DNA from 2 places in the Psychrobacillus sp. NPDC096389 genome. Region 2 is predicted to be linked to the other one. Evidence: a T-box and tRNA genes for the amino acid it is inferred to sense, from the RefSeq annotation. Region 2 holds a T-box; the other holds one or more tRNA genes.
The links. The T-box of region 2 lies ahead of ACIQ38_RS07370 (valine--tRNA ligase). A T-box ahead of a tRNA ligase gene usually reads a tRNA of that ligase, here a tRNA-Val.

Region 1 (6,530 bases), on a different contig from region 2:
CCATATCATAGGACTTGACGATATAATTTTCTGCTAACAAGCTTTCATTCATATCTAACTCCACATTAAATTCTTGGGAAACCCGTTCTTCAATGACAACATCTACATTAACAGGGTCAATCCTCACTTTTAATTTATCTGAAAAGTTTTCAGTTGAAAATGGTACTGTATGTTTGCCAAACGTTACCTCTCGAAGATCAATAAATACTTTGTAATCCTTCATCACTTTCGTAGAAAATACTTGTTGTGATGGCCCTTCTATATTCACCGTAACAGTTTCTGGAACCCCTGTTACAACAGAATTCTCATCGTCATAATATACCTCTACTGGTACATCCCGAAGAACTTCTACGGACGTAGTCGTTGTGTTCATATTATTTTTATCCATATCCGATTTCACAGAAACGAATAACAAAATGGCGAGTACCAATGCAATTATTCGTAAAAACCATGGATTGCCCATCATTTTATCCATTCTGTTTCCCCCTCCACAACCATTTAGAAGAAGTTACTTGTTCCTCTGTTGGTCCAAACCAAAGGCGCTTCAAGTGATTTTCAAATTCTTCCATGGATAAATTTCGATGGAGATCTCCATTAGATGTTAAACTGACCGCACCGGTTTCTTCTGATACAACAATCGTAATTGCATCCGTTACTTCACTCAAACCAATTGCTGCACGGTGCCGCGTTCCAAGCTCTTTGGAAATGAAAGGACTTTCAGATAACGGCAAATAACAAGCCGCCGAAACAATTTTATTTTTTTGTACAATTACTGCTCCATCATGTAAAGGTGTATTTGGTATAAAGATATTAATCATTAACTCAGAAGTAAGATGCGCATTTAACTGGATTCCGGTTTCAATGTATTCTGTTAAACCCGTCTCTCTTTCAATGGAAATCAATGCCCCAATCCGACGTTTCGCCATATAGCTTACGGACTTTTTCATAGCCTCTATTAAACGATGTTTCTCTTCCTCTTCTTGCATCGATGAACTTCTTGCGAAGAGCTTACCTCTACCTATTTGTTCGAGCGCTCTTCTTATTTCAGGTTGGAATATAACGATAATGGCAAAAAAACCAATACTAATTACATTTTCAAGCAACCAGCCAAGCGTATCCATTCCTATAAAGTCAGTCACTACTCGAGCAATTATAATAACGAATATTCCTTTTAATAGTTGAACTGCTTTCGTACCTTTTATTAAAGTTATTAATTTATATATTACAAACCATACAACTAAAACATCTAAAATATTTACAATAACGTTTACTGGCATTAAACTCGTAAACTGCTCCATAAACGACATGTGGCATCCCCCACTTTTCATCACAAATCCATTTAAGGTAAGTATAACATAGTTGCCCAATTCTCTACATTTTGGGGCGAAAAAAGTCTATCCGACTTACTGGATAGACTTTCTACTATTTTGTCTCTTCTTTTTCAAAGAAAGACACGACTTCTTTTGCACCGTCTTTTATATTAAACCAAAGCCAATCAAATACTTCGTTAATCTCTTCCGTTTTACCAGTAATAACGGCTGTTGAAGCCATATATTTCGTACCATTAATGACGGTTAAATTACCGTCCAGCTCCCCATCAATTCGAACATCACCATTTCGGACAACTAAATCGCCTTTTACGACTTGTCCTTCGGGGATAATAACCGTTTCACCTTCCACTACAACATTTTCTTGCTTAGTAAAAGAGAATTGCTTCTCTTCATTGAAATTACTGAATATCGCACTACTCATAAATAAAAAGAATAAAGCTGCTGCAGTCAGAATTGGATGACGCCGCAACCATCTACTTACACCAGCATGTGATTTTTCTTTTGGCAGTCTCGCCATAACCGCTTGACTAAAATTAGACGGTGCCTCCACATGAGCTGCTCCTTTTACAAAAGCAACCACATCACTTAACTCATGCATATGAGCCTGACAATCCACGCATGACTGCAAATGAGATTTTAACTCAAGCTCATGTTCACGGCTAATTTCACCATCTAGATATTCATGCATATAGTGAACAATTCGCTCTGGACACGCATTCATCGTGATTCCCTCCTATAAAAAATTGGGCTGCCTGCTTAACTGTTTTCTAAGTAGCTCTCGGCCTCTATGAATTCTTGTTTTTACTGTTCCAAGTGGTAATTCTAATATCTCACTGATCTCTTGTAAAGATAATTCTTCCATATACTTCAAGACAATAGCCGATCGGTATTTATCCGGTAGACGGCTTATCTCATATTGTATTCGATCTTGCAGCTCAAGCTTCATGAGTTCCTCTTCCGGCAGTTCATCTGCTGCTGCAATTTGAGAATACATATCGAGTCCTTCTGTGCCTTTTACTTCTGCATCTAAATAATAATCCGGCTTTTTTTTCCTTATACGATCAATACACAGATTGGTTGCAATACGGTAAAGCCAAGTTGAAAATTTTCTCTTTTGATCAAATGTGTGAATGTTGATAAAGGCTCGCACAAATGCTTCTTGTGCAATATCTTCCGCTTCATGGCGATTTCCCAGCATTCGAAAACATACTTGAAATAGCCTATGCTGATACAGGTCGACAATCTCCGCGAATGCGTCTTTATCGCCTTTTAACACTTGTTTTATTCGTTTATTCACTAACGCATCCATCGTGATTTTCCCCTCCGCCTCGTGCGGCTGTCTTACCTATACGTATGAAGGTAGCAACAGGTTTCATTTTTTTATCTATATATTTATTTTACCAAATATTCCATGCTTTATGTTGATAATAAAAAAAGAAAAGCAGACTATTTGCCTGCTTCTTAATCAATTTGTATTATATTAGACTTTCACCAAACAGTGAACCCATTAATCCAACCGCAACATCTGCTGTTTTATTCTTTTCATCCAGAATTGGATTTACTTCTACGAATTCAGCTGAAGTGATTAAATTGGACGAATAGAGCATTTCCATCGCTAAATGGCTTTCACGATAACTAATACCACCAGGTACAGGTGTACCAACCCCAGGTGTATAAAGTGGGTCTAAACCATCTAAATCGAGTGATAAATGGACACCATCTACATTACGTTCCTGAAAATAGGCAATTGTTTGATTCATTACTTCTGTCATTCCATGCTTATCAATTTCATGCATGGAAAATACTTTAATGCCCTTTTCTTTTATTAATTCACGTTCGCCTGGATCTACAGAGCGAGCACCAATAATGACTACGTTTTCTGGTTTAATCTTTGGAGCGTAAGCGCGTATATTCACTAAGTCTTCATGACCTAAGCCAAGACTCGCAGCTAGGGGCATTCCATGAATATTCCCAGAAGGCGAAGTTTCAGCTGTATTCAAATCGGCATGTGCATCGTACCAGATAACCCCTAAGTTTTCATAACGATCCGCAAGACCCGCAAGTGTTCCGATTGCAATACTATGATCTCCACCCAGTACTAGAGGATACCTTCCTTCAGAAAGTACTTCATGGACTTTGTTTGCTAGTTTTGTATTTCCTTCTATTACAGCTTCCAAATTGCGTAAATGAGTATTTGGCGATTGTTCTTTACGAGTATGACTAATCGCAATATCTCCCTCATCTTTAACGGTGTGACCAAGAGCCTTCAGGCGTTCCTCGACGCCAGCATATCGAATAGCACTAGGTCCCATATCAACCCCACGTCTATTTTGCCCAAGATCCATAGGTACTCCAATTATTGAGATATTTAACTTATTCATGATTTTATACCCCCTTCATACGTCTATTGTAAATCCTAAAGGGGAAATGGCTCAACTCGGCATTTTTATGAATATTTATTCATTAACTGAACAAGGTGGCTTTTTACTTCCGACCACTCACTCTCAATGATCGAGTAAACTACCGCATTTCTCACCGTTCCATTCGAGCGAATTCTTTCATTACGAAGAACTCCCTCTTTTATTCCTCCTATGCGTTCAATCGCCCGCTGCGAGGTAACATTCAACTCATCCGTCTTAAACTGGACACGTATCATTCCTAAATGTTCAAAGCAGTGTTTTAAGAGCAAGTATTTACATGTGGTATTCACATGTGTCCGCTGAAACTTTTTACCATAAAAAGTAGAACCGATTTCACAGGCATGATTGGTGTGATCCATCCCATAAATACGCGTCGTGCCCATTATTTCCTGTGTATCAGCATTTTCCACTACAAATGATAGTGCCGTTTTTTCTATATCCATTTGATAAATACCAACTTGTAGCCAATTATTAAGCTGTTCTTTGTTTTCAATTTTATTCAACATAAATTCAAATATTTTGGGATTATAGAGCTCCCATAAAAACGGAATGTCACTCTCTTTTAACGGTCGTAATGTCACATCTCCATATACGATTGTTTCAGCCAAACTCAACACCTCACTTTTTATTTCATCATAATTGATAGGAGGGTGCATTGAAAAGTTTTTTATCTCAGAAACTTTGAAATTAATTAATAGAAAAACTGACTTGTTCAAAGAGCCAAAATTTTAATTTAAGAAGGAACAAAGGCGCCTATTTTTACCTAGAAACTGCAAGTGGATGTTATTAAGATTTATAGGGTGCTATAGAGATAATATGTCTTAGAGAGTTCTATTAGGCGAGCGACGAGTCGCTACGTCGCTATCGCTCCTACAGGGTCTCACACCATCGTGAAAAACCCCAAAATTATGTAGTTATCAATTAGTAAATTCCAAAGAATGGCTAAGGACAATCAAACAGCTAGTGAAAGCAACGAACTTCATACTGAAAGCAACTAAAATGAGCATGAGAGCCACTAAATTGCCAACGAAAGCAACTAATTCTTAAAACAGTAAGTTTACTTGAAGTGTGACGACTATGATTTCGACATATTATAAGAATAATATGTCTTAAAGCCCGCCTAACTCGCCAGCTAGCATCTGCTAGATAGGTTTTTCTTGTTCCACCATTTATTTTTATTTCCTAATTCTATTTTGTTAGTAACCCCCATTTTCCTTATAACTTTATTATTTGCCAAAACAAAAAAATCTTTCCAGTAAATACGGAAAGATTTTTTATAATATATAAGTTATGGAGCCTAGCGGGATCGAACCGCTGACCTCCTGCGTGCAAGGCAGGCGCTCTCCCAGCTGAGCTAAGGCCCCGTGAAAATTGAAATTAAAAAGTAGTTTGTGGCTGGGGTACCTGGATTCGAACCAGGGCATGACGGAATCAAAATCCGTTGCCTTACCGCTTGGCTATACCCCAATAAACTGGTGGAGGGGGACGGATTCGAACCGCCGAACCCTAAGGAGCGGATTTACAGTCCGCCGCGTTTAGCCACTTCGCTACCCCTCCAGGCTATGGATATAAATGAATGGTGGAGGATGACGGGCTCGAACCGCCGACCCTCTGCTTGTAAGGCAGATGCTCTCCCAGCTGAGCTAATCCTCCTGGGTTATAAATCACGATTACCAATGCAGTTCTGCAAGAATCGGACAAGAACTATAATAACATATTTGTTGCTGTTGGGCAAGTAGTTGTCTAGGTTTTTTTACATTCATTTTTCAAAATGTAAGCTTCCAAGCGGGTTCGAACCGCTGACCTCTTCCTTACCATGGAAGCACTCTACCTGCTGAGCTATGGAAGCACAGACAAAAAAATGGCTCCGAAGGTAGGACTCGAACCTACGACCGATCGGTTAACAGCCGATTGCTCTACCACTGAGCTACTTCGGAACAATGCATCTAATTAAAGTACAAATATAATTATAACAATTATATTTTATATTTCAAGTCTTTTTCTTCACATTTTTAAAAGATTCTAATCCAGATCATTCTTTAGTTATTTTTAATGTTTTGGATTGAGTTATGTAAATTTTTTAGACTATCATTAGAACGATTTTCTAACTAGAACATTACTAGAAAGGTTGCCAATATTACTATTAGAAAACTAATTATATACCTGAAGTAGATTACTACTAAGCTACTACTTCGTAAAATAGAATATTTATATAAAAAGAGAGGTTATTTGCACTCCTTACTGTTTACTTGTATATAGAGTGTTCTTCTAATCGATTTACTTGCACTTTATCACTTTTAGTTATAAGTAAGAAGCTGATTTTATCAAAGAACAAAAACACAAGTATCTATCTCTTCCCCCGCAGGAAGATGGAGCAAAAACGCATGAAGACTGCTCTCACCTAATACAAGTGATTTTGTTTGTGAAACGAGCAGTGTAGGAGCAAAATGTTGGCTTATAGAGGCGGAATTGGTCACGTGTAGAAAGTTATCCATGTTTCTTAGATTTCATAGTTCCTTAACGTAATAAAAAGCGCTAGAGAAGCCTGCGCGCGAAATTCAACTGAAACTGTCCAATTATCAATATCAACTAGCTAAAAAGATGATTTTATCCAGTTTTTCCATTGAATGAATTCGGTAAATAGCTTAGGGCAACCAATTGATCATTGAAAACAACCCGTTCTACTTGAAAAGCAATCAAATCAGCACGAGAGCAACTAAAATAATGGTAAAATAAACTAATTCTTAAAATAGAAATTTTACTTGAAGTGAAATAACGA
Region 2 (6,530 bases):
GCAAAGAAGAAACAGAAGACATCGGTCAAATCATTGATAATTTATCTTCTGCTAATTTGGCGGAGTATCAGCAATCGAGTGTACTCGTATATGGTGATTTCCACAATGATGCAGAAGCGTTAATTCGTATGCATTCTATTTGCCATACGGGCGATATTTTCGGAAGCAAACGTTGTGACTGTGGCTTCCAATTAAAACAATCCATGCAAATGATTGTGGACAATGGTTCAGGTGCACTATTTTATTTAGCAAACCATGAAGGTAGAGGAATTGGTTTATTTAGTAAAGCAATGGCATATATCCTTCAAGAAAATGGTTCAGATACAGTAGAAGCAAATGAAAAACTAGGATTTGTAGATGATTCAAGAAATTATAGTGATGCGATTGAAGTGTTAAAAGCATTGCGTGCAAAACCGGTGACGTTAATCACGAACAATCCGAAAAAACTTAAAGCATTGCAAGACGCAGGACTTTCCGTTTCTGGGCGTACACCTTTATGGGGCGATGTGTCGGAATATAATGAGCGCTACCTACAAACGAAAATCAAACGTTCAGGACATTTGGAGGAAGAAGGTACATTCCTACATGACTAATCATGCTTTTTATATGAATCTTGCGCTGCAAAATGCGCAAGCCATGAAAGGACAAACAGATCCTAACCCACTCGTTGGAGCAGTGATTGTCAACGAAAATCGAATCGTTGGTGTAGGAGCTCATATGAAAGCTGGTGAGCCCCATGCAGAAATTCACGCGATAAGAATGGCAGGAGATAAAACAGTAGGCGCAACGATTTATGTAACACTTGAGCCTTGTTCCCATCACGGGAGAACTGGTCCATGTGCAGAGGCAATCGTAAAAGCAGGAATAAAAACGGTTGTCATTGCAACATTAGACCCTAATCCCATCGTATCTGGACGAGGAGTCAAAATTTTAGAAGATGCAGGTATCGAAGTAATTGTAGGTGTAGAAGAAGATGCTTCTCGTAAAATGAATGAAGTATTTAACAAATTCATCGTTGAAAACAAACCGTTCGTTACATTGAAATCAGGCATTACGCTTGATGGAAAAATCGCTTCACATACAGGTCATAGTAAATGGATTACTTCAGAAGATGCAAGACTTGACGTTCATCATTTACGCAATGAACATATGGCGATATTAGTAGGGATTAACACGGTCATTGCAGACAATCCAGAGTTAACTACACGAATCCCAAACGGTAGAAATCCACTTCGAGTTGTGCTAGATTCTTCTTTAAGAATCCCCCTAGAATCGAAATTGGTGACGGATAAGCTTGCTGATACATGGATCTTTACAAGTGCAAACTATGATGAAGAGAAGAAAGTTGCTTTAGAAACATTAGGTATTACTATTTTCCATACGTCTGATCCGAGCCATGTAAATCCATTGGAAGTCGTAACTATTCTTGGAGAAAAATCAATTTCTTCACTGCTTATAGAAGGAGGAGGTACGGTTAACTCCGCATTTCTAGAAAACAATTTAATCGATAAAGCAGTTATTTATATCGCTCCGAAATTAATCGGTGGAAAAAATGCACCTTCATTTCTTGGTGGTACTGGAATTGAAAATATGGATGAAGCAGTAGAATTAATGGATACGGAAATTGTAAAAATCGGGAAAGATTTTAAGTTTGTCGGATATCCAGTTTACAAAAGAGGGATAATAGAATGAGATTTGGGTTCGATATTGATGATACATTAATCAATCTTCGTGAGCATGCTTTTCAACTGTATAATAAAAAATTAAATCAAAATATTGCACTAGATATTTTTCATTCGTTGAACAAAGTAGAAATCCACGAGCCTTTTGGAATGACTGCAGAAGAAGGGTCTCAAATGTGGAACAACTCTTTAGAAGAAATATATTATACGAATTGTCCACCTTATCCGGATGCTGTAGAAATGTTACAGCAATTAACTGATGATGGACATGAAGTTTTTTATATAACAGCAAGACCGGCCGAGCATGGTGAACGGACAAAAACATGGTTAAGAGAACAAGGCTTTCCAGTTAAAGATGAAAATTTTCACTGTGGGATGAAAGATCAAGAAAAAGTAGCGATCATTCAAGAGTTAAGGTTGGATTATTACTTCGATGATAAACCGGACGTATTAAACACACTCGCTGATTGTCAAACGAAAGTATATGTGAAAACACAATCTTATAATAAGCATTTAACTATTCCGAGATTTTCTGATTGGTCTGAATGGAAGCAGCTCGTAGAGGAACGGAACCGCTAGTAAAAGTGAGTTCTATTCCTTCCTAATTTTTCATAAGTTGTCCTATATGAAGGAGGATGACAAATGGAAGTAAAAAATTGGGATGTAAAAGAGCAGTTTCTTTTTCCTGCAAGCTTTGGTGTGCCAAAAGAAGTAAGAACAGTGGCAGTTACGCCGCAATTTGAACAAAAAGAAACAGAAGAAGCTATCCAAATTATAGGGATTTACCATATTACCTGTCATGTTGAGTTTGAAGAAGGTGAACATGCACATCATGCTACGAGTGAAGTGACTCAAATTGAGGATTTAGATGTGCAAGGTGAAGTAGGTTATTTTGAATATGCTGTACCAATGAGTATAGAAATTGCTAAGGATAAAATACGGTCAGGCAGTTCACCTACTTTGAACGTTCAACATGTGAAGACGAGAAAAACAGAGCATGCAGCGATTGAAATTGCATGGTCTGTTCATTGCGAATTTGAAGGTCCTAACCAAGAAGAAATCGAACTCGAAATTGAGATCGAGAAAAAAATAGAATTGGAACCGATATCGGAAGAAAAAGAAACAAAGGAAACAAAGGAAACAAAAGAAACACCTGAAAACGAACAGGCAAAAAGAGAAGAGTCAGAACTTCAATTCATTTTGGATTTGGATGATGGCTACTCAAAGCTTTCGTTTCCATCAAATTATGTCTCTGTAAAAACAAAAACAGAGGAAGAGTAACAAAACAAGTATTAAGATGTCCCATGTGGTTGGGACAATTAAAACACGTATTACTTGAAAACCACAAATAGGAATAATAACACCTTTACAATAAAACCGTGTTTTCCGTAGCCAATCAGGTAGTAAATAAGGATTATAGCCTTTTCTTTTCATAATTTTCTCCTTTCACGAGACTTGACTTGACGACATATGATAAGATTAGGTACAATATGGACATCTAAATAATGATGCAATGAATGGGAAGAGTAAAATGACCTGGTTATCAAAAGAAAGGAAACAACTTGCTGAAATGTTTCTGTTAATCACCGTTTGAAGGTAGCCCATGAGCAGCATTTGTGAACTAAGAGTAGCAAATGCCGGTTTGAAGCCGTTATCGAATTGAGAGCGTGATGTGCATTTTGGCATCTGCGAATAAAGGTGGTACCGCGAACAAACTCCTTCGTCCTTTAATGACGACAGGAGTTTTTTTATATTTGTTCAAGTGTGAACGAATATAAAGCCTCCGGCGGATGTCACAGATTTTGTAAGGAGTTAATCGAGCTTGCTCGATTCAAAATCTGGACGCAATTACGCCGAGGCGTAATTGATATTCTTTTTGAGGAGGAAAAAATATGACAAACGAAACAACGATGCCTACGAAGTACGATCCTCAGTCGATTGAAAAAGGTCGATATGAGTGGTGGCTAGAAGGGAAATTCTTCGAAGCTCACCCAGAAAGTGATAAAAAACCGTATACAATTGTAATACCACCACCAAACGTAACTGGAAAATTGCATTTAGGTCATGCTTGGGATACTACTCTACAAGATATTCTAATACGTATGAAACGTATGCAAGGGTACGATGCACTTTGGTTACCAGGTATGGACCATGCAGGTATTGCGACACAAGCAAAAGTAGAAGAAAAGCTACGTTCAGAAAATATTTCTCGTTACGATCTAGGTCGCGAAAAATTTGTCGAAGAAACATGGAAATGGAAAGAAGAATACGCTGGTCATATCCGTGCACAATGGGCAAAACTAGGACTTGGTCTAGATTACTCACGTGAGCGTTTCACATTAGATGAAGGTTTATCAAATGCCGTAAAAGAAGTTTTCGTTAAGCTATATAATAAAGGACTTATTTACCGCGGTGAGTACATTATTAACTGGGATCCTGCAACAAAAACGGCCCTATCCGATATTGAAGTAATTCACAAAGATGTACAGGGTGCATTTTATCATATGCACTACCCCCTAACAGATGGTACTGGTTCTATTGATATTGCCACAACTAGACCAGAAACGATGCTTGGGGATACTGCAGTTGCGGTACATCCAGAAGATGAGCGTTATAAACATTTAATCGGGAAAACAGTGAAGCTACCAATCGTAGGTCGTGAAATTCCAATCGTTGGAGACGACTACGTAGATATGGAATTTGGTAGTGGAGCAGTGAAAATTACACCTGCACATGATCCGAATGACTTTGAAATTGGAAACCGCCATAATTTAGAACGAATTTTAGTTATGAATGAAGATGGTACGATGAATAAAAACGCAGCATCTTATGACGGAATGGATCGTTTTGATTGCCGTAAACAAATCGTCAAAGATTTACAAGATGCAGGTGTTTTATTCAAAATTGAAGAACATCTTCACTCTGTTGGACATTCAGAGCGTAGTGGAGCAGTTGTAGAGCCATATCTTTCTTTACAATGGTTCGTTAAAATGCAACCACTAGCAGAAGAAGCAGTGAAGCTTCAACAAGCGGAAGAAAAGGTAAACTTTGTACCTGACCGCTTTGAAAAAACATATTTAAATTGGATGGAAAACATCCATGATTGGTGTATCTCTCGCCAATTATGGTGGGGTCATCGAATTCCAGCTTGGTACCATAAAGAAACAGGCGAAGTATATGTTGGACACGAAGCTCCGGCAGATGCGGAAAACTGGAATCAAGATGAAGACGTGCTAGATACTTGGTTCTCCTCTGCACTATGGCCATTCTCTACACTAGGCTGGCCAAACGCTGAAAATGAAGAGTTCAAAAAATATTATCCAACGAATGCGCTTGTAACTGGTTATGATATTATATTCTTCTGGGTTTCCCGTATGATTTTCCAAGGTGTTGAATTTACAGGAACTCGTCCTTTTGAAGATGTATTAATCCATGGACTTGTTCGCGCAGAAGATGGTCGTAAAATGTCTAAGTCGCTTGGAAATGGGATAGACCCAATGGACGTGATCGACCAATACGGTGCCGATTCTCTACGTTATTTCTTAAGTACTGGTTCATCACCAGGGCAAGATTTACGTTATTCTACAGAAAAAGTAGAAGCGGTTTGGAACTTTGCCAATAAAATTTGGAATGCATCTCGTTTTGCATTGATGAATATGGACGGCTTGAAATTTGAAGAAATCAATCTAGATGGCAAAAAATCAGTTGCAGATGCATGGATTTTAACTCGCCTAAACGAAACGATTGAGCAAGTAACAAGACTGTCAGAGAGATATGAGTTCGGCGAAGTAGGGCGTGCACTATATAACTTTATTTGGGATGATTTCTGTGACTGGTATATTGAAATGTCGAAGCTACCGCTAAACGGAGACGACGAAGAAGCGAAGAAAATGACTCGCTCTGTACTAGCATATGTTTTAGATAATACAATGAGACTATTACATCCGTTTATGCCGTTCATTACAGAAGAAATTTGGCAAAACCTACCGCACGAAGGAGAGTCTATTACATTAGCCGCTTGGCCAACTGTAAATGAAGCTCTTTCCAATAAAGAAGAAGCAGCTAGCATGAAATTGCTTGCAGAAATCATTCGTTCTGTACGTAATATCCGCTCGGAAGTACAAACGCCAATGAGCAAGAAAGTGCCATTATACATTTCCGCGAAAGATACTGATACTTTAGCTGTGCTAGATGCCAATGCCAAATATTTAGAGCGTTTCTGTAATCCGGAACCACTAGTAATAGGGCAAGATTTAGAAGCACCTGGTCAATCAATGTCAGCAGTTGTAACTGGAGCGGTATTTTATCTTCCATTACAAGGGTTGATCGATATTGATGCAGAAAAAGCCCGTTTAGAAAAAGAATTAGAAAAGTGGGCAAAAGAAGTGAAGCTCGTTCAAGGAAAATTATCGAATGAACGCTTCGTATCCAAAGCTCCAGAAGCAGTCGTTGCAGAAGAACGTGCAAAAGAACAAGATTATTTAGAAAAACATGCAACCGTGTTAAAACGTTTGGAAGAATTGAATAATCTGTAAGGGAAAAAGAGCAAGTGGACGTGAAAATATGTCCGCTTGCTCTTTTTAGTTGTAAAATCTATATTTTAGGAGATGTTTTAGACCCCTTAAAAAAGAGTGCAGCCGATTATCAATCGGCGCACTCTGTTTCTGTTAGTTTCTTATTTATATAATTCATAATCGGTATAGCAATATCTTCTCCAGTTGTTGCAAAATAGGATCTTGCTCCAACTGGATCTTCTATTTCATTGAATAGCCAATTTCCGTCGGGAAGCAGTAGAAAATCTATCCCGATGTAATCACTTTTTAATGCTTTAGCGATTTTTTGCACATC

Region 1: it encodes a tRNA-Val, which carries the amino acid that the T-box ahead of ACIQ38_RS07370 (valine--tRNA ligase) is inferred to sense. The anticodon was not compared.

The regions. Positions count from the first base shown of each region.
Region 1 is NZ_JBIWFB010000004.1:387-6,916, reverse strand. It holds gene ACIQ38_RS11570 (CdaR family protein) at 1-475, opposite strand, end outside; gene cdaA (diadenylate cyclase CdaA) at 468-1,307, opposite strand; gene ACIQ38_RS11560 (zf-HC2 domain-containing protein) at 1,423-2,052, opposite strand; gene sigW (RNA polymerase sigma factor SigW) at 2,065-2,640, opposite strand; gene rocF (arginase) at 2,807-3,712, opposite strand; gene ACIQ38_RS11545 (GNAT family N-acetyltransferase) at 3,778-4,368, opposite strand; tRNA gene ACIQ38_RS11540 (tRNA-Ala) at 5,043-5,115, opposite strand; tRNA gene ACIQ38_RS11535 (tRNA-Gln) at 5,144-5,218, opposite strand; tRNA gene ACIQ38_RS11530 (tRNA-Tyr) at 5,225-5,308, opposite strand; tRNA gene ACIQ38_RS11525 (tRNA-Val) at 5,329-5,404, opposite strand; tRNA gene ACIQ38_RS11520 (tRNA-Thr) at 5,528-5,600, opposite strand; tRNA gene ACIQ38_RS11515 (tRNA-Asn) at 5,614-5,688, opposite strand.
Region 2 is NZ_JBIWFB010000002.1:226,919-233,448, forward strand. It holds gene ACIQ38_RS07350 (GTP cyclohydrolase II) at 1-593, shown strand, start outside; gene ribD (bifunctional diaminohydroxyphosphoribosylaminopyrimidine deaminase/5-amino-6-(5-phosphoribosylamino)uracil reductase RibD) at 586-1,692, shown strand; gene ACIQ38_RS07360 (5' nucleotidase, NT5C type) at 1,689-2,261, shown strand; gene ACIQ38_RS07365 (hypothetical protein) at 2,325-2,963, shown strand; T-box leader at 3,187-3,413, shown strand; gene ACIQ38_RS07370 (valine--tRNA ligase) at 3,575-6,217, shown strand; gene ACIQ38_RS07375 (ATP-grasp domain-containing protein) at 6,327-6,530, opposite strand, start outside.